Regions from separate parts of the Bradyrhizobium sp. 134 genome, predicted to be linked through region 2. Evidence: riboswitches for the same ligand, from Rfam matches in the RefSeq annotation. Region 2 holds a riboswitch; the other holds the start of a gene.
The links. Region 2 has a riboswitch for S-adenosylmethionine ahead of IVA75_RS06615 (homoserine O-acetyltransferase). Riboswitches for the same ligand answer to the same signal wherever they lie in the genome.

Region 1: linked by a shared signal. The riboswitch ahead of IVA75_RS13425 (O-succinylhomoserine sulfhydrylase) and the one ahead of IVA75_RS06615 (homoserine O-acetyltransferase) in region 2 are both predicted to bind S-adenosylmethionine.

Annotation. Positions count from the first base shown of each region.
Region 1 covers NZ_JADPKX010000034.1:809,756-821,985, forward strand. Annotated here, with positions in the region: gene apaG (Co2+/Mg2+ efflux protein ApaG) at 1-231, opposite strand, end outside; gene IVA75_RS13410 (OpgC domain-containing protein) at 412-1,677, shown strand; gene IVA75_RS13415 (SGNH/GDSL hydrolase family protein) at 1,677-2,474, shown strand; gene IVA75_RS13420 (SGNH/GDSL hydrolase family protein) at 2,487-3,479, shown strand; gene IVA75_RS13425 (O-succinylhomoserine sulfhydrylase) at 3,603-4,799, opposite strand; SAM riboswitch at 4,870-4,949, opposite strand; gene IVA75_RS13430 (2'-deoxycytidine 5'-triphosphate deaminase) at 5,060-6,166, shown strand; gene IVA75_RS13435 (PAS domain S-box protein) at 6,272-6,682, shown strand; gene IVA75_RS13440 (hypothetical protein) at 6,806-7,858, shown strand; gene IVA75_RS13445 (MATE family efflux transporter) at 8,026-9,471, shown strand; gene IVA75_RS13450 (hypothetical protein) at 9,468-9,977, opposite strand; gene IVA75_RS13455 (SRPBCC family protein) at 10,078-10,479, opposite strand; gene IVA75_RS13460 (VOC family protein) at 10,616-10,975, opposite strand; gene IVA75_RS13465 (AraC family transcriptional regulator) at 11,032-11,871, opposite strand; gene IVA75_RS13470 (methylated-DNA--[protein]-cysteine S-methyltransferase) at 11,881-12,230, opposite strand, start outside.
Region 2 covers NZ_JADPKX010000016.1:188,258-200,487, reverse strand. Annotated here, with positions in the region: gene IVA75_RS06635 (MOSC domain-containing protein) at 205-993, shown strand; gene IVA75_RS06630 (TIGR02594 family protein) at 1,108-2,004, opposite strand; gene IVA75_RS06625 (alpha/beta hydrolase) at 2,205-3,068, shown strand; gene metW (methionine biosynthesis protein MetW) at 3,093-3,755, opposite strand; gene IVA75_RS06615 (homoserine O-acetyltransferase) at 3,769-4,971, opposite strand; SAM riboswitch at 5,062-5,141, opposite strand; gene IVA75_RS06610 (chorismate mutase) at 5,346-6,194, shown strand; gene hisC (histidinol-phosphate transaminase) at 6,229-7,323, shown strand; gene IVA75_RS06600 (prephenate/arogenate dehydrogenase family protein) at 7,320-8,258, shown strand; gene IVA75_RS06595 (hypothetical protein) at 8,373-9,941, opposite strand; gene IVA75_RS06590 (hypothetical protein) at 10,221-10,448, opposite strand; gene IVA75_RS06585 (GDSL-type esterase/lipase family protein) at 10,641-11,984, opposite strand; gene IVA75_RS06580 (DUF2125 domain-containing protein) at 12,225-12,230, opposite strand, start outside.

The sequences.
Region 1 (12,230 bases), on a different contig from region 2:
CTGCTCGCCGACGACGCCCTCGCCCTTCACCTCCTGCTGCCGGCCGGTGGCGTCGGTGATGATCCAGTGCCGCGTCTTGAGCTGCACGGTCTCGTCGCCGGAATTGGTGATGACGATGGTGTAGGACCAGAAATAGCGGGAGCGGTCGGCCGACGACTGCTCCGGAACAAAGTTCGGCTCGACGGTCACTTCGATCTGGCGGGTCACGGCGCGGTACATGATTGCCATCATACCGAAATCTGCTCGGGAACCAAACGCCGGAGGCGGTCCTGGCGACATCGTCCCGCCAGAATTCGCAGGGAAGTACACGTCCAAGTGTCTTTGCATGTGATCCGGGCGCTTTGCGAGATGACGGCCGGACCGGTACACTCCTTGCCACGTCGCGATTTGCGGAAGGGTTTTTAGCCCCCGATGACCATTGCCGACCAAGTGACGGGATCGACGATCGCGGGAACCGCCAAACCTGTGGAGGTCAAATCCGCGGGTGCGAAGCCGCGCGCGGCATCGCCGGCCATTTCGCTGCCCGCCATCGGCGAGCGCGAACTCCGGCTCGACCTGTTCCGCGGCCTGGCACTGTGGCTGATCTTCATCGACCATTTGCCGCCGAGCCTTCTGACCTGGTTCACGATCCGCAATTACGGCTTCAGCGACGCCACCGAGATCTTCATCTTCATCTCCGGCTATACCGCCGCCTTCGTCTACGGTCGGGCGATGCTGGAGTCCGGCATCGTCGTCGCCACCGCGCGCATCCTGCGGCGCGTCTGGCAGATCTATGTCGCCCACGTCTTCCTGTTCACGATCTTCCTTGCCGAAATCTCCTACGTCGCGACCAGGTTCGAGAACCCGCTCTACACCGAAGAGATGGGCATCATGGATTTCCTCAAGCAGCCCGACGTCACGATCGTGCAGGCGCTGCTGCTGCGCTTCCGCCCCGTCAACATGGACGTGCTGCCGCTCTACATCGTGCTGATGCTGGCGCTGCCCTTGATCCTGTGGCTTATGAAATGGCGCCCCGACGTAACGCTCGGTCTCTCGGTCGCGCTCTACGCGGTGACCTGGGAATACGATCTCTACCTGTCGGCCTATCCGAACGGCTTCTGGGCCTTCAATCCCTTCGCCTGGCAATTGCTGTTCGTGTTCGGGGCATGGTGCGCGCTCGGGGGTGCGCGACGGATGTCGCACATTCTCGCTTCGCGGGTGACGATGTGGATCGCGATCGCCTATCTGGTCGCGGCATTCTACGTGACGCTGACCTGGTATGTGCCGCAGCTCTCCCACTTCATGCCGAAGCGGCTCGAGCAGTGGATGTATCCGATCGACAAGGCCGACCTCGACGTGCTGCGCTTCACGCATTTCCTGGCGCTGGCCGCGCTCACCGTGCGCGTCCTGCCCCGGGACTGGCCGGGCCTGAAATCGCCCTGGCTGCGGCCGCTGATCCTGTGCGGCTCGCATTCCCTGGAGATATTCTGTCTCGGCGTCTTCCTAGCCTTTGCCGGCCATTTCATCCTGGCCGAAGTCTCGGGCGGCCCGGTGATGCATGCGCTAATTAGTCTCTCCGGAATCCTGATCATGTGGGCCATGGCCTGGCTGATTTCGTGGTACAAGCGGGTGGCTGACAAGAGCGGTTCGAAAACCAAGAGCGCCGTCGGCAGCGCCGATATGGCGGGAGGGGGCTGATGAAGGCGAAGGTTTTCCTGAGCCTGATCCTGCTGTGCGGTGGTCTCGCCGCGCCTCCGGCGCGCGCGGACGATGCTGCGCCTGCTGCTTCGGCGGCACCTGCTGCTTCAGCCGCGCCCGCAGCCTGCGAATTGCCGTCCTATCTGCTCACCAGCGAAAGCCAGCTTCCCAAGGTCGCCGATGCCATCAAGGCCGGCAAGCCGCTCGAAATCCTGGTCATCGGCAGCCGCTCGACCACGATTCCGGCCTCCGAGGACGCTTCTTATCCGGCGCGGATGCAGGCCATCCTGAAGGAGAAGCTGCCGCCGACCGAGACTGTGCACGTCTCCGTAGAAATACAGAGCAAGAAAACGGCTGAGGAGGCGGCCGCCAGCTTCGTTAAGCTGATGGAAGCAAAAGCGCCTACTTTGGTCATCTGGCAGACCGGGACCGTGGATGCTATCCGAGCCATTGATCCCGACGATTTTCGTGGCGCGGTGACCGAAGGGGTTGTTGCGTTGCAAAAGGCAGGGGCTGACGTCGTCTTGATGAATCTGCAGTATAGTCCGCGTACCGAAACCATGATCTCGGTGCCGCCATACCTCGACAATATGCGGGTGGTGGCGCAGGAGCACGATATTCCGCTGTTCGATCGTTTCGCGATCATGCGGCAGTGGAATGATCAGGGGCAGTTCGACCTGTTCAGCCCGTCGCGCGGGCCTGAGCTGGCGAAACAGGTCCATGATTGCCTTGGCCGGGCGTTGGCACAGTTCGTGATCGACGCTGCCCATCTGGAGCCGGCCCAGCAGCAAAATTGAGGTCTAGCGTTAATGAGTTCTCTCCGCCCTTTTTGCCTGACGGCATGGCTGGCTGTGCCCGCAGCAGCGGTGCTGCTGTTGCTGAGTCCGGCCTCGCAGTCGCGCGCGCAGACGCAGGCCGCGCAGGCAACACCGGCCCCGCAGCAATCGGCTGATCCGGCTCCCGCTTCACCGTCCCAGACCACCGTCGCAGCGACGTCCCCCGACCAGCGCGGCATCACGGCGCGCGCCATCGACAAGGTGAAGCAGGTCGCGAAATCCGCCGGCGACATCTTTAGCCGCGTCCCCTGCCTGTCGCCGAAGGGCGGCGCGAAGGCAATGGGCTCGCTGCCGCATGTCGCGGGCAAGCTCGTCGCCGGCCAGCCCGTCGTCATCGTCGCATTCGGCTCGTCGTCGACCGCGGGATTCGGCGCGAGCTCGCCGGAGTTCAACTATCCCAATCGCCTTGCCGCGCAGCTGCACCGGCACTATCCGACTGCCGACATCACCGTCGTCAATGCCGGCGTCGGCGGCGAGGACGCACCCGAGATGATGAAGCGCCTCCAGAAAGAGGTGATCGACGTGCATCCGGATCTGGTGATCTGGCAGGTCGGCACCAATGCCGTGCTGCGCAATCTCGATCCCGGCGATACCGCCAAACTGGTCGAGGACGGCATCAGCCGCATCCAGGCTGCCGGCGGCACCGACGTCGTGCTGGTCGATCCGCAATATTCGCCCGCCGTCAACCAGCGCGCGGACAGCGCCGGCAAGATGGTGAAGTTGCTCGGCAAGGTCGCCGAGCTTCGTCATGTCGGCATCTTCCCGCGCTTCGAGGTGATGCGCGACTGGCACGAGAAGCAGTCGATTCCGGTCGAGAGCTTCGTGATCGCCGACGGCCTGCACATGAACGATTGGGGCTACGCCTGCTTCGCCCAGCTCCTCGGCGACGACATCATCCGCTCTGTCGGCCAGATCAAGCTCGGCGTCAACGTGCCCGCGGACGTGCGGACCTATCGGCCGATGTAAGCATCGGTGCGTAGGGTGGGCGAAGGCGCGCTCTTCGCGCGCCGTGCCCACCATCCATCGGCGCTGCCATCGTGAATGGTGGGCACGCTTCGCTTTGACCACCCCACGATGTCGAATGCGTGGCTACGCCTTCTCCAGCGCCGCGGTCAGATCCTCGATCAGATCGTCCGCGTGCTCAAGCCCCGCCGAGAAGCGGATGAAGCCCTCGCTGATGCCGAGCGCGGCGCGGTCCTCCGGCTTGAGGCGCTGATGCGTCGTCGTTGCCGGATGCGTGACGAGGCTCTTGGCGTCGCCGAGATTGTTCGAGATCTTGGCAAGCTTGAGCTCGTTGAGCACGCGGAACGCCGCCTGCTTGCCGCCCTTGACCTCGAGGCCGACCAGCGTCGAGCCGCCGCGCATCTGCTTCTTCACCAATGCGGCCTGCGGATGATCGGCGCGGCCGGGAAACACCAGCCGCGAAATCTTCGGATGGCTCGCCAGCACGTCCGCGATGCGCGCCGCCGTCTCGGTCTGCGCGCGCACGCGCACGGCGAGCGTCTCTAGGCCCTTGAGCAGGACCCATGCGTTGAACGGCGAGATCGACGGGCCGGTCTGGCGCATGAAATTGTGGATGTGCTCGGCGATGAACGCTTCCGAGGACAGGATGATGCCGCCGAGACAGCGGCCCTGGCCATCGATGTGCTTGGTCGCGGAATAGACCACGACGTCGGCGCCGAGCGCGAGCGGGCTCTGCCAGATCGGGGTGGCGAACACGTTGTCGACGACGAGCCGCGCGCCGCCGCTGTGCGCGATTTCGGCGATGCCGGGAATGTCGAGTACATCCAGCGTCGGGTTGGTCGGGCTCTCCAGGAAAAACGTCTTGGTGTTCGGCTTCATGGCGCGCTGCCACTGGTCGAGATCGAGGCCGTCGACCAGCGTGGTCTCGATGCCGTAGCGCGGCAGCAAATCCTGCACGACGTAGAGACACGAGCCGAACAGCGCGCGCGAGGCCACGACGTGATCGCCGGCCTTGAGCGGCGCCAGGATCGCGGTCGTCACCGCGGCCATGCCGGTCGCCGCCGAACGTGCCGCTTCGGCGCCTTCGAGCTCGATCATGCGCCGCTCGAACATCGCGATGGTCGGATTGGAGTAGCGTGAATAGATGAAGCCGGGGTCCTCGCCCTTGAACCGCGCCTCGCACTCCTCGGCGCTGTTGTAGACGTAGCCCTGGGTCAGGAACAGCGACTCTGACGTCTCGCCATATTGCGAGCGCAGGGTACCGGAATGAACCAGGCGAGTTTCGGGACGGTAGGACGCGGTTGGCGCCGGGGACTTCGACATAGGACCTCCTGGAGTGACCATCGAAAATGGTCACAAAAAAACCGGCCTGGAATATCTCCACGGGCCGGGATCACAGAGGTCCCCGGCCTGTTTAGCGACTTATTTAACGTGGCTGCAAGCCGGCCGGCTCAAATCACCACGGGATAAGTCATGCTCATATTCCGCAATGCCCTTTCCGTCAAGACGTCCATCGGATAGCCGTAAAACGCTCATATTTCCCGCATGTCGGGATGTGTTTGATCCCTGATGAGGACCCCGGGTTGACGTTCACGGTCGCCGCCGACGCCAATGGTATCCTGCCCGACCGCATGATCGCGGCGATGGCGGAGGGTGGTCTCATCCTGCCCGCTTACGACTTCGTCGAAAGCCAGATCCAGCCGGCGAGCCTCGATTTGCGCCTCGGCGACATTGCCTATCGCGTTCGCGCCAGCTTCCTGCCCGGTCCCGGCGCCACCGTCGCCGAGCGGATCGACGAGTTGAAGCTGCACGAGTTCAGCCTCGCCGACGGCGCGGTGCTGGAGACCAACTGCGTCTACATCGTGCCGCTGCTCGAAAGCCTCGCGCTGCCGCCGGAGATCGTCGCGGCCGCCAACCCGAAAAGCTCGACCGGCCGGCTCGACGTCTTCACCCGCGTGATCGCCGACGGCACCCGCCGCTTCGACATGATCGGTGCCGGCTATCACGGTCCGCTCTATGCCGAGATCAGTCCGAAGACGTTCCCAGTGCTGGTCAGCGAGGGCTCGCGCCTGAGCCAGGTGCGCTTCCGCACCGGCGACGCCATCCTCAACATCGACGATCTCGAGGCGCTGCACGCGACCGAGCGTCTCGTCGATATCGATGACGCCGATCTCACCGGCGGCGTCGCCGTCTCGGTTGATCTTTCCGGCGAAAAGAGCGGCGGCTTCGTCGGCTACCGCGCCAAGCGCCACACCGGCGTCATCGACGTCGATCGCCGCGCCGGCTATTCCGTCGAGGAGTTCTGGGAGCCGATCTCGGCCCGCCCCGACGGCAGCCTGATCCTCGATCCCGGCGAGTTCTATATCCTCGCGTCGAAAGAGGCCGTGCAGGTGCCGCCCGATTACGCCGCGGAGATGGTGCCGTTCGATCCGTTGGTCGGTGAGTTCCGCGTGCATTATGCCGGATTCTTCGATCCCGGCTTCGGTTATGCCGGCGCCGGCGGGTTGGGGTCGCGCGCCGTGCTCGAAGTGCGCTCGCGCGAGGTGCCGTTCATCCTCGAGCACGGCCAGATCGTCGGCCGCCTCGTCTACGAGAGGATGCTGGCTCGTCCCGACGCGATGTACGGCCAGCGCATCGGCTCCAACTACCAGGCGCAGGGCCTGAAGCTGAGCAAGCATTTCCGGGTGTAGCGATCACCCGTCGCCCGGATGGAGCGCAAGCGTCATCCGGGAAAGTCTCACTTGTGGCACGATCCCGGCTTACGCTGTGCTCCATCCGGGCCACCAGGTGCTGACATGACCAATCCATCCCAACTCGACGCATACATCCTCGACGACGTCGCCGATGCGCTGATCTATTCGGATCGCTCCGGCACCATCATGCGCTGGAATCGCGCATCGTCCGCACTGTTCGGCTTCTCCGCGGACGAAGCGCTGGGCCAGAATCTCGACCTGATCATTCCCGAACATCTGCGCGCCGCGCACTGGAAGGGTTTTGAGGCCGCGCTTGCCAGCGGCGCGATGAAGCTTGCGGGCAAGCCGACACTGACCCGTGCGCTGCACAAGGATGGACGAAAGCTCTACATCGAGATGACCTTCGCGCTGGTGCGGGACGCCGCTGGAGTGGTGCAGGGATCGGTGGCGATGGCGCGCGACGTGACCGAGCGCTTCGAGCGCGAGCGTGCCGCCAAGGCTGCGCGAATTTAAACCTGCGCAAAATTCGTGATGCGGAATTGGCGAGCCCGCGTGCAGGGCGCCCTGCATGCGGCTCAGCTTGTCCGTCGCCGGCTGCGGTGACACACTCGATCAAAACAACGATCGGGAGCGAACATGGCCACTGCATCTGACCCCGCGCAGGAAGCTCAATGGAAACGCTGGCGCGCGGTTGCCGATCTCTATCACGCCTATTTCACCGGCTTGATCCTCACCGTGGTCACACGTCGCGGCACGGCAGATGCCGCGGAGTTCGTCTTTCGCGTGTTCCGCCGCCAGCAGCAGGAGCGCTTCCTGCCGGGGCTGGAGAAGCTCGGGCTGAGCCATCTGCCGCCAGCAGTCGCCGCCGCGCAATATCACTACCTCTCGAACTGGATCGGCGGCGTGCACGTCGAATACATGCATGAGAGCGACCGCAAAGCCTGGATCCGCTATCCGCCACCGCGCTGGATCTGGAAAGGCACTGCCATCTGCGGCGTGCCGGGCGAAGTCTCGCGCGCGATGCTGCGCGGCTGGCACGCCAACAACGGCGTGGCGCTCGGCGATACCAGATTGGGGTTCGTCTGCACCAAGCAGAGCGTCGACGGCCAGGACGGGCTCGAAGGGTACTATCACCAATACGACCAACCGCTCGAGCTCGACCAGCGCCTCGTGTTCGCGCGGCATCTCGAAGCGCCGCTGTTCGATGCCGCCGCGGCTCCGGCCTTGCCGGTCGCAAGCTGGCCAAGACCGCGACTGGAAAAAGCCTACCGCAACTACGCGATGGAATATGTGCGCACCGCCGCGCCCGTGATGGTGCAGCTGTTCGGTCCGGAGGATGCCGGCTATCTCCTGCACCTCACGGGCAAGCTGATCGGGATGCAATATTTTGACGAGATCGCTGCGGCGCTGTCGATGGGCCGCGGCGGTGCGGGCGAGTTCGCGACGTTCCTCAACGCGCTGTTTGTCGCGCAGGACGATGTGGCTGAGACAACGCAATCCGAAGGCACGTTCGAAATCCGTCAGCAGAGCTGGAAGTTGATGGACGGCGTCGCCGATCACCACCCCGCTTGCGCCAAGGTGCTGGCGGGGCTGTTCGAAGGGCTCGCGGCCGGATGCGGGCGGCACATCGGCGTGCACATGCGCCCGGCCGCGGGGGGCCGGCCGCCGCTGATCTGGACGGTCGGCTGATGTCACCGACCGAAATGCGCTGCCGCAGGGCACGCCTGCATCAGGCGCAGAAGGAATCGGCAATTGCCGTGCTAACAAGCTGAACCCCGCGCCTTTTGCGCGAACAAATTCATTGGCACACCCAGTCATTGCCGCGCCGCAACTGGCGCTCGCGCCCGGGAGAGGACATGTCCGACATCGCCGAGATTCCGGTCGATGAACAAGAGCGACCGCTACCTCCGCCGCCACCCCCGGTGAAGAATGCACTGACCGACGGGCCGATCCTGCGCACGCTGCTCGGGCTGGCCTGGCCCAACGTCGTCGCGCTTTCAGCCGGCACCTGCACAGTGATTGCGGAGACCTCCTATATCGGACGCCTTGGCGTGGAAGCGCTGGCCGCGATGGCGCTGGTGTTTCCGACAGTGATCCTGACCATGACCATGTCGGGCGGTGCGATGGGCGGCGCGGTGGCCTCCGCCATCGCGCGCGCGCTCGGTGCCGGCGATCGCGAGCGTGCCGGGACGCTCGCCGCGCACGCGCTCTTGATCGGCATCAGCTTCGGCCTCGTCTTCATGCTGGGCATGCTGATCTTCGGGCCGCGCGTTCTGGAAATGCTCGGCGGCCGCGGCGAGGTGCTGACGCATGCGATCGCCTACACCCAGGTGTTTTTTGGCGGCGCCGTGCTGCCCTGGCTGCTCAACACCATGGCCGGCGTCCTGCGCGGCACCGGCAACATGAAGCTGCCGTCGCTGTTGATCCTCAATTCCGCGGCCTGGCAGATCGTGCTCGGCGGCACACTTGGCCTCGGCCTCGGTCCGGTGCCGCAATTCGGCATGCGCGGCGTCGCCGCCGGCGCGCTGATTGCCTATTGCATGAACATCGGTGTGATGGGCTGGTACCTGTTCTCCGGCCGCGCCCGCGTGACGCCGAAGCTGCGCGGGCTGCGCATCCAATGGGCGATGTTTTTCGACATCCTGAAGGTCGGCGCCATCGCCTGCTTCTCGCCGCTGCAATCGGTGCTGACGATCTCGATCTTCACTCACATGCTTGCGAAATTCGGCACCGCGATCCTCGCCGGCTACGGCATCGGTGCGCGGCTGGAATTCCTGCTGACCTCGATCGCGTTCTCGTTCGGCATCGCCTCGGTGCCGATGATCGGCATGGCGGTTGGCGCCGGCCGCATCGCCCGCGCCCGGCGCATCGCCTGGATCGCGGCCGCGAGCGCCTTCGTCGCCGTCGGTGCACCGGCGTGCCTGGTCGCGGCCTTCCCCGATCTCTGGGTCAACATTTACACCGACAGCGCGACCGTGCGCGCCACCAGCCATCAATATTTGTCGACGGTGGCGCCGTTCTACGCCTTCATCGGCCTCGCCTCGACGATGTATTTCTCGTCGCAGGGCGCAGCCAAGGTGATCGGACCGGTGCTGGCGCAGACCGCGCGGCTGATCTACATCTCGGCGGTCGGCTGGTGGCTGTCGACGCATGATGCCACCGCGCAAAGCTTCTTCTGGCTGGCGGCGAGCTCGATGGTCGTGCTCGGCCTGCTCTCGTGCTCCAGCGTGGTGCTGACGCGCTGGGGACCGCGCCAAACCAAACCGGCGATCAGGCCGGCTCTGTCGGCCGCTGCGGACTAGCGATGCCTGTGGCGGCGATGGCCGCCACTGCCGCCGACATTAGCGAGCCGCATCAGTTGCGGAATCATCGCCATCATGTCGCCGCCGCCGGCGCCGCCGAGCATGCCCATGATATCGCCGCCGCCCAAGCCGCCCATGCCCGTCGGCATGGTGCCGCCTCCGGCCATCGGCGCGTAGCCGCCGTAATTGGGCGCACCGAAACCGCCGCCGAGATTGCCGCCGCCGAGGCCGCCAATTCCGCCGCCGCCCATCATGCCACCAAGACCACCACCGCCATTCTCCATCATGCGGCTCATCATCGGGCCCATGGTCTGCATCATCATGCCGAAGCGGCGCTTGCCCATCTTGGCCTTCATCATCTCCAGCATCGGCGCCATCTGGGTCATCATGTCCTCGCCGCCGGCACCTCCGCCGCCGAGGAACTGGGCCTTTGCCGGTCCGCTCGAAATCGAAAACGTCAGCAGCACGGCGGCCGCCTGGCAGATCACCTTGTCCGCACCTCTCATGGCCTGCTCCTCGCGTGCGGGGCGCCGCCGGGAGAGCGGAGCCAACCGGACGCACGCCGCCATGGTTATTGCGGACGAGGGCTGGGCTCTGTGAGAAAGATCACGCAGCTGCGGCTGGAAACGCTCGGTGTATGGCGGCGACGGCATCCTTGGTCTGTCCCTGCACATAGGGCGCGAGCTCGTTCGGCAGCATGTCGATGATCCAGACCAGGCGGCATCTTCCCTTGCCCTCGGCGATCACCTGCACCGAGGCGCTGTAATGCTTCAGACGCTCGTTGTTGATCGCGTAGACCAGCCGCCGCCCGGCATCGTGGCAATCGACCAGCACCTCGCGCGCCACCGATCCGTTGGCGAAGGTGACGATGCGCGCGTCGCCGTCGAGCGTGCAGGCCGTGACGAAGCCCGGCGCCAGCCGCCGATGCAGCGCGCCGAAATCGCGAACCGCATCCCAGACGTCGTGAGCCGGGGCGGGGAGGGGAATGTCGTTGTGGATGGAGGCCATGAAGGTGTCCTTGGTTGCGTTAGATTTTTGTCGAGGACTCCTTCATTGCGAGCGCAGCGAAGCAATCCAGAGATGTTTCCGCGGTTGGAGTCTGGATTGCTTCGTCGCAAGTGCTCCTCGCAATGACGGAGCGAGCTCACGTGCAGACCGCCTCGACATTGTTACCATCGGGATCGATCAAGAACGCCGCGTAGTAAGTCGGGCTGTAATCCTTGCGCGGGCCGGCACCGCCATTGTCGCGACCGCCGCTCTTCAGGCCCTCGCTATGGAATGCCTTGACCGAATCATGATCCCCAGCGCGAAACGCGATATGCGCGCCATCCGCCTTGCGCCCCTTGTTCAGGTGCAGCCACAGCGCCGGCTCGCCCTTCGGCCCGAAGCCGGCATAACCATCGCCGCTCGAGCACAGGACATAGCCGAGCGGCGCCAGCACCGCGGTGTAGAAGCGCGTGGCGGCGTCGAGGTCGGCAACGCGCAATCCGATATGATCGTACATGGTCGTCTCCATTTCCAAAGGGCGCCGCAATCGGCGCGCGCCGGAGACGAACCTAGTCAGTTGAGCGCAAGCTGCTCTTGGAGAATCTTGCGCTCCCCCTTCGAGGCCTGACGGAACTTGGTTGGCGAGACGCCGGCCGCCCGGTGGAAGGTGCGGACGAAGTTGGAGAGATCGCCGAAGCCGACGTCATAGGCGATGTCGGTGACTGCGATGTCGTCGTCAGCCAGCAGCCGCGCCGCATGCCGCAGCCGCGAGCGCACCAGATATTGATGCGGGGTGACGCCGAGCACGGCGGAGAACAGCCGCAGGAAGTGGAAGGGGCTGAGGCCTGCCTGCCGCGCCGCCTGTTCGAGGTCGACCTCGGCATGCGAGTTGGCGTCGATCCACAGCGCGGCTTCCACGGCGCGGCGGCGATCACGCGCCGTCGGTGTCGTCGGCTTGCGCGTCTTGCCCGACACGACATCGACGAAACGACCGGCGAGGATCTGCCCGAGCTCGTCGAGACCGAGGTCGCTGTTGCCATCTGCCGCCGTCTGGGCGAGTTCGCCCAGCACCATCAGCTCGGGCAGCGGCGGCGTCGCGCCGACCTGCCAGACGTCGCGCCGGCCGCCGAGCGCGTCGACCAGATCGTCGCTGAGGAAAAAGGACAGGCAGACGTCGCCGGCAACATGCTCATGCATGCAGGTGTATTCCTCGCCCGGCGCGCCGACCAGCATCGAGCCGGCCACCAGCTCGAAGAAGCCGGCGCGGCAATGACAGCCAAAGCTGCCCGCGCGGACATAGGCGATGGAATGGCCGGTGCGGCACTCCGCAAACGGGCTGTCGTCCGGTCCCGCGTCGCAGCGAAACTCGGAGACCGTCATCGAGGGGGTGGTCAGCAGCGTCGTTGCATCCATGCCACCTATCTAGGTGGAGGGTCTCGGCGGGGCAACGGGCAGCAGGACGTCGAACAGCGTCTTGCTGGCGATCGGATGGGCGCCCTCGAGCGACAGCAGCCGCCGCTTGGAGATCACGCCGCCATAGGGCGAGAGCCGGTCGGTGTAATTGCCGGCCTCCAGCACCCGGTGGCAGGGCACGATCAGCATGTAGGGATTTCTCGCGATCGCCTGTGCCACCGAATGCGCGGCGCCGGAGGCGCCCAGCGTCTTGGCGATCTCGTGATAAGTGCGCGTCTCCCCGCGCGGGATGGCGCAGGCGGCTTCGTAGACCCGCCGGTTGAAGCCGGGCACCCCGCTCGCGTCCAGGCTAACCTCGG
Region 2 (12,230 bases):
GCATCTTCATTGGGTTTCCGATAACCGCATTGACGTTTCTCAACCGGCAACGGTCGTTATTAGCCGGCGCTGGCGCCGGCCTGACCCAGATGTGGGAAGCGAGGCCTCGGACCGGAAGAGGCGAGTTCACAATTTCGTGCGCAGATCCGCCCGCTTGGCGCCGATGGGCCGAATCCCCTAAGTAGCGGCATGACCCCTAGCGCAATGACAGCCAGCCAGACCGCCGAGATCACCGGCCTCTACCGTTATCCGATCAAGGGCCTGACGCCGGAGCCCCTGCCCCGCGTCTCCCTGCGAGCCGGCCAGACCCTGCCCGCCGACCGCCGCTACGCCATTGAGAACGGCCCAAGCGGCTTCGATCCGGAACAGCCGCAGTGGAAGCCGAAGATCCAGTTCCTGATGCTGGCGCGCAATGAGCGGCTGGCTTCGCTCGACAGCCGGTTCGAGGACGCGATCAACCGCCTGACCATCCGCAAGGACGGCCAGATCGTCGCCAGCGGCGATCTCGAGACCGCCGCCGGGCGCGCCGCCATCGAGGACTACTTCGGCCAGAACTTTCAGCCGGAGCTGAAAGGTCCGCCCAAGATCCTGTCCGGCCGCAACCACAGCTTTTCCGACGTCGCCCGCAAGGTCGTGTCCATCATCAATCTCGACAGCGTCCGCGCGCTCGAGACCATGCTCGGCGGCGCCGCCGTCCACCCGCTGCGCTTCCGCGCCAATCTCTACGTGAAGGGCTGGCCGGCCTGGTCCGAGCTCGACCTCGTCGGCCAGACGCTCGCGATCGGACAGGCCCGGCTGCAAGTGGTCAAGCGCATCAAGCGCTGCCCGGCCACCAATGTCGACCCCGAGACCGCCAGGCGCGATCTCGAAATCCCGACCACGCTCTCGAGCAATCTCGGCCACATGGACTGCGGCATCTATGCCGAGGTGATCGCCGACGGCGACATCGGCGTGGGCGACGCGGTTGCGTTGGAAGAGCCGAAGCTGGTGTGACGCGGCGCCGGCGCCACGTACTCCGTCATTGCGAGCGCAGCGAGGCAATCCAGATATCTATCTGCCGAGACGGTCTGGATTGCTTCGTCGCTTCGCTCCTCGCAATGACGGCCGTCAGTTCGGCATCACATACGCATAGATCCGGCCGCGCGAGACTGGTGCTTCGCGAACGCGGTTGCCGTTGTTGCCGGAGATCATGATCGGATTACCCTGCGCGTCGACGCCGGTGATGATGCCGACATGGCCGCCCCGGCCGCCGCGCGACATCACTGCGATGGCGCCGACCTGCGGACCGGAGACGCGCGTCCCGTAATGCGCGAACGAATTCGCCATATCGGAGCCGGTGCCACGGTGACCGGTCTTCTCAAGCACCATGTTCATGAACCGCGCGCACCACAGGCTGCCGCGGCCGGTCGGATTACCGCCGACATAGCGGCGTGCCTCGGATACGAGGCCCGATCCGCCACCGAAGCCGCCGCTGCCCGTGGCGCTATGGGCCACGCCGCCGTCATTCGCGTTAGTGGCCATCCCACCGCCACGCCTCGTGGCGATTCGACGGCTGGCGCTCGTGATCATCCCACCGCTATCGCTGGTAACCATTCCTGCGTTGCCCCTCATGGCCATTCCACCGCTGCCGCTCATAGCCATTCCACCGCTGCCGCTCATAGCCATTCCACCGCTGCCGCTCATAGCCATTCCACCGCTGCCGCTCATAGCCATTCCACCGCTGCCGCTCATGGCGATGCCGCCGCTATTGGCGTTCGGGTCATAGCTGGCGAAGGTGTTGCTGAAGCCGCTCGCCTGCAATTGCGCCGCGCCGCGATCGAAGCGCGAGCTGCGTGCATGCCGGTAATGATGATGTCTGCTGGCGTGATGCGCGTAAGCGTGGCGCTCTGCGCTATGACGATGAGGTCGTGCTGACGCCGGAGAAGTGAAGGCGGCGACCGCCGCGAAAAAAACAGCCAGCGCGACGACACAGCGCGACAGGCGAGACGCAAACAACTCGAACATTCTTCATCCTTCGTTGACACCCCCACTTCCCAATCGGCCCGTGCGGTGGCCGACATCCGCGGGCTGTATCAGTATCCTGATGTGGCGAGAACAAGACGCGGTCGCGGAGATTTTCGACGATGATTAATAAGTGTTAGGGTCGTATGCGCCCACCGCAGGACGGCATTCCAATGCCGCAGCCACCTCAGGGAGAAAACCGGATGCCTCACGCCCTCACGAAGGACAATTGTCGCCTCTATTTCGAAGAAGCAGGCACCGGCACGCCGATTATTTTTCTGCACGAATTCGCGGCCGACTACACCAATTGGGAGCCGCAGATGCGCTACTTTTCGCGCGGCCATCGCTGCATCACCTATTCGGCGCGCGGCTACACGCCATCGGACGTGCCTGATGGCGACGTCTACGGCTACACGCATTTCTATACCGATGCGCTCGCGGTGCTCGATCATCTGAAGATCGATCGCGCGCACTTCGTCGGTCTCTCGATGGGCGCCTATTCGTCGCTCCAGATCGGGCTCAACGCGCCCCAACGTGCGCTGTCGATGACGCTCGCCGGCGTCGGCTCAGGCTCGGAGATCGAGAACCTCGACGCCTGGCGCAAGCAGTGCCGCGCCAACGCGGAGCAATTCGAGATGCTCGGCTCAGCCGAAGTCGCAAAAGTCACGCGCGAGGCGCCGAGCCGGATTCCCTTCCTGGTGAAGGACCCGCGCGGCCACGCCGATTTCTATGCCGCCCTGGCGCGGCACGACGCCAAGGGATCGGCGCGGACGATGCGCGGCTTCCAGGCCGGCCGTCCCTCGATCTTTACGATGACGGACGCGATCAGAGCGGCCACGACGCCGGCACTCATCATCTGCGGCGACGAGGACGATCCGTGCGTGGGCGCAAGCCTGTTCCTGAAGAAGCATCTGCCGGCGGCAGGGCTCGCCATGTTTCCGAAGTCCGGCCACGTCCTCAATCTCGAAGAGCCAGCGCTGTTCAACGAAACGGTGGAACGGTTCGTCACGCTGGTGGAAGCGGGAAGATGGCCGGTGCGCGACCCGAGGTCACTGGCGGCGCATTAGCGCTGCGCTCGCAATGACGAAGAACTACTTCCTGCCGCCGCGCGTCAGCAGAAACACGCCCTGCTCGCCGAACAGATTCCACACCCACCAGGGCATCCGCAGCCGCAGCGGACGGCCGTAGAGGTCGAGCGCCTCGGCACGTTCCATCTTGACGTCGATCGCATCGCAGAGCTCGACGAAATCCTTGATGGTGCAGAAATGGATGTTGGCGGTGTCATACCAGCTTGCCGGCAGGTTCTCCGTGCGCGGCATGTGGCCGCCGATCAGGAGCTGGAGCCGCATCTTCCAGAAGCCGAAATTCGGGAACGACACGATGGCGCGGCGGCCGATGCGCAAGAGATTCTCGAGCACGACCTTGGGCTGCCGCGTCGCCTGCAAGGTTTGCGACAGGATCACGTAGTCAAAGGCGTCATCCGGATAATTCACGAGGTCGGTGTCGGCATCGCCCTGCACCACCGCAAGACCCTTGGCGACGCAGCGGTTGACGCCCTCGCGCGACAGCTCGATGCCGCGGCCGTCGATGCCGCGGGTTTCCAGCAGCTGGAGCAGGTCGCCTTCGCCACACCCGACGTCGAGCACCTTCGAGCCCGGCTTGACCATCTCGGCCACCAGCACATGGTCGGCGCGAAAATCACCGGGCTGCCCGGTCGCAAGGCCGCCCAGCGGCAGCGCTTCCTGTACAGACATGACTAGCCGTCCTTTAAGCTTTCTTGGCGGTGAGCCCGCGCGCCTTGCCTGCCGACTGCAGGAACGCACGGCCGATGTCGAAGAACTCGGGCACGTCGAGGAGGAACGCGTCGTGACCGCGATCGGTCTCGATCTCGGCGAACGACACCCGCGCGCTCGACGCATTCAACGCGTGCACCAGTGCGCGCGATTCCGAGGTCGGGAACAGCCAGTCGCTGGTGAAGGAGACCACGCAGAACCGGGTCTGGATTCCCGCGAACGCCTTCGCCAGCACGCCGCCATGGTCGCCGGCGATGTCGAAATAATCCATCGCGCGGGTCAGATAGAGATAGGAGTTGGCATCGAAGCGTTCGACAAAGGACGAGCCCTGGTAGCGCAGGTAGGACTCGACCTGGAAGTCGGCGTCGAACGAGAAAGTCGGCAGCTCGCGGTCCTGCATCCGCCGTCCGAATTTGCGATGCAGCGCGGCGTCGGAGAGATAGGTGATGTGCGCCGCCATCCGGGCGACAGCGAGCCCACGATGCGGATGGATACCTTGATCGGCATAGCCGCCATGGTGCCAATCGGGATCGGCCATCACCGCCTGGCGGCCAAGCTCGTGGAACGCGATGTTCTGCGCCGAATGTCGTGTCGAGCAGGCGATCGCCAGCGCGGAGAACACCCGGCTCGGATACGCCGCCGTCCATTGCAGCACTTGCATGCCGCCCATCGAGCCGCCGACGACTGCGAACAGCGTGTCGATGCCGAGCCGGTCGATCAGCATCGCCTGCGCGCGCACCATGTCGGGGATGGTGATGACGGGGAAATCGAGGCCCCAAACCTTGCCGGTCGCCGGATTGATCGAAGCCGGACCGGTCGAGCCCATGCAGCCGCCGATCACGTTGGAGCAGATGATAAAATACTCGCTGGGATCGAGCGGTCGGCCCGAGCCGACCAAAGTCTCCCACCAGCCGGGCTTGCCGGTGACAGGGTGCACATTGGCGACGTGCTGGTCGCCGGTCAACGCATGGCAGATCAGGATCGCGTTGGAGCGATCGGCATTCAGCTCGCCATAGGTCTGGTAGGCGATCTGGAACGGGCTGAGATCGACACCGCAATCGAGCCGCAGCGGCTGTTCCAAGCCAAACTGCGCGACGTGCGAACTCGGATGATCCACCTCGTGCGACCGCTCGTCGGCGGTGATCGCGGGACTCGGAATTGACTGGACGCCAACCATCTGACCATCGACCTCGTTTGCGGTCGTCGTGGTGACCGCATTGACATCAGGCCATGAAAAACCCGGCCTGAACGATAGGTTCGGCCGGGATCGAAAGCGTCCCCGGCCTGTTTAGCGAGTTTTTTAACGTGGCTGCAAGCCGGCCGGCTCAAATGACCACGGAACGGGTAAAAACTACCGTCTTGGACGGTTTTCGTCAAGTCACGGCCCGGATCAGCCAAATTCGCCTGTCGCGCCACGGGCGGAAAGGGCCCGATTTCCCTTTGCATTTCTCTTTGCTTTCGCAGCCCCGACTGCCTAATCAGGATATCCATCACAGCGGTGACGGCTCGACTGATCCGCATTGGAACGCCTCTCAACAGCACCTGTCAGACATGTCCCAACGTCCGCCCGCGCCACCATCACTCCAGGAATTGCGCAAGGAGATCGACGCGATCGACGAGGGCATGCATCGCCTGCTGATGCAACGCGGCGACATCATCGACCGCCTGATCCATGTGAAGCAGACCCAGGAGGTCGGCTCGGCGTTCCGCCCGGCACGTGAGGCCTCCATGATGCGCGACCTCGTGCAGCGTCATCGCGGCATCCTGCCGCTCGATACGGTCGAGAGCATCTGGCGCGTCATCATCGCGACCTTCACCTATGTCCAGGCCCCGTTCTCGGTGCACGCCGACATCTCGGCGAGCGAGCCGGCCATGCGCGATTCCGCGCGATTCCATTTCGGCTTCACGGTGCCTTACGTCGCGCATTTCAGCGCGCAGGCGGCGGTCGAGGCCGTCGCGAAGTCCAAGGGCGATCTGGCGCTGGTCTCGGCGACTTCGAGCCGCACGCCGTGGTGGCTGTCGCTGGAAGAAGCCGGCGCACCAAAGATCATCGCGCGGCTGCCCTTTGTCGAGCGCGCCGACCATCCGGCGGCGTTGCCCGTGTTCGCGGTCTCGCGCGTCGCCGACAGCGCCCTGGTGACGGAGGTCGAGACCTTCAGCGTCCGCGTCTCTGGGTGGAATGCGGAGGTCGCGCGCGCCCTGTCGCCGCTCGCCGAGATCGTGGCGGTGCCCGACACCGCCTTCGACGGTGCCGCGCTGCTGGTCTCGGTCACCGCGACAAGCAACATCGACAAGATCAAGGCTGCCCTGATCGAAGCGGGGGCCTCGGTGCGCTCCACGGCCCTCGTCGGCAGCCACGCAACGCGCTATACGGTGCCCCCGACCGGGTCGAAATCGTAAGTCGCGAAACGCTTAAGCCAGTCCGGAGTTGAAGATGTCCCGCCCCGTGCCGAATCCCGGCATTCTCGATATTGCACCCTACACGCCCGGCAAGACTCCAGTGGCAGAGCCCGGCCGCAAGGTGTTCAAGCTTTCGGCCAACGAGACGCCGTTCGGGCCCTCGCCGAAGGCGATCGAGGCGTTCAAGAACGTGGCGGATCATCTGGAAGACTATCCGGAAGGGACCTCGCGCGTGCTGCGCGAAGCGATCGGGCGCACCTTCGGGCTCGATCCCAACCGCATCATCTGCGGCGCCGGCTCGGACGAGATCCTCAACCTGCTCGCCCACACCTATCTCAGCCACGGTGACGAGGCGATCTCGACCACGCATGGCTTCCTGGTCTACCCGATCGCGACCATGGCGGTCGGCGCGAAGAATGTCATCGCGGCCGAGAAGAACCTCACCTGCGATGTCGACGCCATCCTCAAGGCGGTGACGCCGAAGACAAAGCTGGTCTGGCTCGCCAACCCCAACAACCCGACCGGCACCTATGTGCCGTTCGACGAGGTCAAGCGCCTGCGCGCCGGCCTGCCCTCGCACGTGCTGCTGGTGCTGGACGCAGCCTATTGCGACTACGTCTCGCGCAACGATTACGAGATGGGGATCGAGCTGGTCGCGACCACCGAAAACACGGTGGTGACCCACACCTTCTCCAAGATCCATGGTCTTGCGGCACTGCGCATCGGCTGGATGTTCGGCCCCGAGCACATCATCGATGCGGTCAACCGCATCCGAGGTCCCTTCAACGTATCGACGCCGGCCATGTACGCCGCCGTTGCCGCGATCGAGGACACCGCGCACCAGGCCATGTCGAAGCAGTTCACCGAGACCTGGCGCAACTGGCTGACCGAGGAGATCGGCAAGCTCGGGCTGAAGGTGACGCCGAGCGTCGCCAATTTCGTGCTGATCCACTTCCCGACCGAGGGCAAGACCTCGGACGCAGCCGACGCCTTCCTCACCAGGCGCGGGCTGGTGCTGCGCGGCTTGAAGAACTACGGCCTGCCGCATTCGCTGCGCATGACCATCGGCACCGAGGAGGCCAACCGCCTCGTCGTCGAGGGCCTGCGCGACTTCATGGCCGGACGATGAGCGCGACCCCGCACTTCCAGCGCGTCGCGCTGATCGGCTTCGGCCTGATCGGCGGCTCGATCGCGCGCGCCGCGAAGCTCCAGGGCCTGGCTTCCGAGATCGTCACCACCGCGCGCTCGGAGAAGACGCGCGCACGCGTGATGGAGCTCGGCATCGTCGATCAGGTCGTGGCGACCAATGCAGAAGCCGTGAAGGACGCCGATCTCGTTATCCTCTGCATTCCCGTCGGCGCCTGCGGCCCGGTGGCGCAGGAGATCGCCCCGCATCTCAAGCCCGGCGCGATCATCTCCGACGTCGGCTCGGTCAAGGGCGCCATCGTCAGGGATATGGCGCCGCATCTGCCGAAAGGTATCCATTTCGTGCCGGCGCATCCCGTCGCAGGCACCGAGCATTCGGGCCCCGATTCCGGCTTCGCCGAGCTCTTCATCAACCGCTGGTGCATCCTCACCCCGCCGGAGGGCGTTGATGCGGCTGCCACCGATCGCCTGCGTGCGTTCTGGGCGGCGATGGGCGCCAAGGTCGAAATCATGACGCCGGATCATCATGATCTCGTGCTCGCGATCACCAGCCATCTGCCGCATCTGATCGCCTACACCATCGTCGGCACCGCCGACGAGCTGGCGCAGGTGACGGAGTCCGAGGTCATCAAGTTCTCCGCCGGCGGCTTTCGCGACTTCACGCGCATCGCGGCATCCGATCCGACGATGTGGCGCGACGTCTTCCTCGCCAACAAGGAAGCCGTGCTGGAGATGCTCGGCACCTTCACCGAGGATCTGGCAAAGCTCACCCGCGCGATCCGCCGCGGCGACGGCGAGGCACTGTTCGACCACTTCACCCGCACCCGCGCCATCCGCCGCGGCATCGTCGAAATCGGCCAGGACTCGGCCGCGCCCGACTTCGGCCGGCCGCACGCGCAGCTCGGCAACAAGCCGTAGCACTGAAGTAGCCCGGATGGAGCGCAAGCGTAATCCGGGACCGCCGTCGCTTGAGACAGGATTCCCGGATTGCGCTTCGCTCCATCCAGGCTACGAGCCCGCGTGGCTCCGTGATTAGAACGGATAGTACCGGATCTGCGTCATGACGACGTTGTCGTCTGTCTTCGGCGCACCGCCGACGCCCGCGAACGCGAACCGCTGCGTGTAGGAATATTGCAGGCCGGCTTTGAGCGTGCCGTAACTGCCCTGGTAGATTGTGTCGTAGACTCCCGCCGTGATCTGCCGGACCTCCCTGGTGTTGCCGTTGCAGGTCGCGGCCGGCGAGTTCTCGGTCAAGCAGCCGGTGTTGTTGTAGAGCGGATTGCCGTAGCCGAAGGGCACCGTTCCAACATTGGCGAAATTCGCCTTGGCCTTTTCGAGGCCTGCATAGGAGTAGACATCGAGGCTGGGCGTCGCGTGCCAGATCAGGCCGACGGCGGCCGCCGTGATCGTCAGCGGGAGGATGGTGCCGTCCTGCGCCACCGCCGCGTCGGGGAACGGCGTTGCCGTGAAGCGGCCGAGCACGCCGTGCGAGCCATAGAGCTGAAGATCGAGGGTTTTCGGAATCAGCTCGGCGAAGATGTGTCCACCGAAGCTTCCGGTGTCGTAGGTGTGGTTGGCGTTGTTGAAGCGATCGAACAGCTGGCGGTAGAGCGCCCACGCCTCGACATGCAGCTTGGTGGGCCCGAGCCGTGGGTCCCACGCTGCCTTGACGGTGATGTCGGGCACCTGATTCAGACTGACATTGTTGAGGTTGTTGAAGAAGCTGCCGCCGGGACCGGTCAGATTGACCTGAAGGTTCGGGTTCAGCACGCCCTGTGGTCCGATGGCGGGTGTGCCGACGGCCGGGACGTTGCCGCCGAAGAACGCTGTCTGGGCATTCTCGACCGAGGCAGCCAGCTTGAACTCCGGTCCGATGTCCTGCCAGACGCGCAGCCCGGGCTGGCGTGCCGCAAGAAATCCCGGAACGGATTCGAAGTCGATCACGCCGGGCGCATCGACGCCACGAGGATCGATGCCGGACTTGGTCGGCGCGTTGAGCGACCAGGATTGCCCGGCGAGGAAGTGAAGACCGAGATCGCTGCGGTCCAGTTCCAGACTGAGCTGCCGCATGCGCGGATTGAACGAGTTGGTCGCAACCGAGCTCGCCGTCTGAGCCGCACCTTCGAAATCGATCTCGCCATAGCCCGCGAGGTGCGTGTCGGCATCGGCATTGCCCTCGGCCAGCACCGAGAACCTGCTCTGCCGCGCGGAGAAGCGCGTTTCCGGAATGTTGAAGTTGCGGCTCTGCTGATAGGGGATGAAGTTGTAGACCGAGCCGGTATCGGAGGCGAGATTGCGCGAGCGGTAGATACCGGTGAGATCGACCCAGCCACCGAAGGTCAAAGTCACGCCCTTGTAGCAGACCTTGCCGGCCGCACATGGATCGGCGGCGAGCGCCTTGTAACTTGCCGGCAACTGAACGGCCTTCGCCTGCGCTTCAGCCTGCCGCGTCTTGCGCGCCTCCGAGTCCACGCGTTGCTGCAGCTCCTTCAGCTTGGCCTTCAGCGACTGGATTTCGGTTGTGACATTGTCGTCGGCACGCGCCTGCCCGGAACAGGCAGCGAGAATACCCAGCATCAGTCCGCAATTGATGATCCGCACTTGAAGCTTCCTCCATTTGGGAAGTGGATTGGATTCCGCGCGCCGTCTCCGGCGCATGCATGCTTCCCTGGTGTGGAGTGATTTGAATGCGGCTGCGGTTATTCGCGGCGCCGTGCATCTTCTGCATCACGTTTTCCTGACGATCCTGTTCGGAATACTTTTCGTTGGCTGCCGATCCGCACGCGCGATTGTCCAAAGCCACGTTCAAGGCAACGCGCATTGGGCCCGGCCGGGACATGACCGGGCCCAGTTCGCGACGGGCAAGTGGTGGGACGGCGGCTATTTGCCCTTGGTCGCGCGCATCACCGTTGGGCGCGGTGATTTCGGCGAGGGGACGAATGCCATCGTCTCCCGCGTCGTGGGATTCGAGATGTTGCGATCACCATTCGGATACATCGAGGCGTAGGCGGCCGGCTCCTGCGACTGCCATTGCCACTGCGCGAAGGCGGGCGTCGCGATCGCGGCCGAGATGGCGACGACGGCAACGAACAGTTTGGACTTGATCATGATTATCTCTCCTGCCTGGGGCGACCGCATCATCGTGCGGCCGACATGGAGAGAGAGCGGAGTTTGCGGCTCCGCATTCCCGGCGGGTCATCACGATCCGGCGAAGCGGCCGTGAGTTCAGCTCGTAACCCGCATGGAGGGAGTTACGACAACTGAGGGCAGCGAATGGAGAGAGGCGACTCTGAATTCATCCTACTGCTTCGCGCTGCGACCAAACTTTCCCGGCTTGAACAGATCGAGGTCGATGGCCTGTCCCATCGCCAGATATCCGGTGCGGTTGGGATGAAGCTTGTCGCCGGCGCCGCCTGTCGTACTTTCGGGAACGAACTCCGGCTTGAGGCCACCCGAAGCCGGGTCGAGCGTCGCGCGATCAAAATCTATCACACCGTCGAATGTCCCCGAGCTACGGATAAATGCGTTGAGCGCCTTGCGCTTGTCATCCTGCTCGGGAAAACCATGTGCCGCGCTGGTGCTGCCCAATGCCGAAACGACGGTGGCGCCGATGATCCGGGCTTGCGGCCATTTTGCACGTAACCTCGCGACGCCGTCCTTCATCGCGGCAATGACCTGATCGGCGGTAAAATTGCCGTTCTTGCTGAAATCGTTGATGCCTTCCAGCCAGATCAGGCTCGATATGCCGGACAGCGACAGCACGTCGCGATCGAGCCGCTGACCCGAAGCGGGGCCACCCGCGTACGGTTTGTCGGGACCATATTCGGCGGGGCCTGCGATTTGGTTGCCACCGATGCCGCCATTCACGACGGCGACCTTGTTGCCGTAGACCGCCTTCAGGCGACGCGACAGCACGTTGGGCCAGCGATCGTCGCCGTTCATGGTTGAGGCGGTCCCGTCGGTAATCGAATCCCCAAACGCCATGATGGCGAAGGCATCGGCAGGCGCAGTCATCTCGATCGCATCGAGAAAGAACCACGACGCAGTCGCATAGGGGAAGGAAGCCTCGTCTTCGAGGGCGCCCTTCGCGCCGGCGCCCGGCGCACTGACATAGGAAGTAGTCAGCGCTTTGGCGTGCCAGGTCATCGGACCGCTCTGGCCGGCGACATGAAAACTGACCGCAAGCCGGCGGCCGGCGAGATCATCGGGCCGCTTTGCAAACGGCAGCGTGATCGCATCGCTCCAGACCGAATTCCCCGGCGACACCGTAACGGAAGCCGTGCCGGCGAACGTAATGGGAGTGTTGGAGCCGCGGATCAACGCGGCACTACCCGACTGCAGGCCGACGTAAACGCCGTCAAACGTGACGGGTTTGGTGCCGAAGACGTTGCTGAGCCGGATGCGGGCCTGACGGCCCCAGATATCCGGCCGCACGATCAGGCGAAAAGTCTGGTCCCGCGCACCGGCCGCAGGCTCGGGAAACGCGAATTTCTGTTCGGGCTGGGCAGACGGATTGCCGACGGGGTATGGGCCCTGAACCGCGCCCGTCCAGGACACCACCCAATGTTCGCTATCCCTGGCGGTTGCGGTCTGAAGGGAGGCGACGAGCAGCGATGCTGCCACGAGACAATTCAACGCGCGCATTGTTTCCCCCGAACCCCAGATAATCTGGGCGCGACTTTAGAGCCGGCAGTTGGTCTTCAATAGGGCGGCAGAACGCTACCTGTCGAGCCGCAACTGATACACTCCTCGCCCGACGCCGGAGAGGACCTCGCGGGTTGCATCATTGACGCTAACAAGACGCTCCTCGGAAGCCATCTGTTCACAGCTTCAAACGCGTCAGGCGGACCAAGCTGTCCGCCCGGCGATTTATGAATTCACGACCTAATA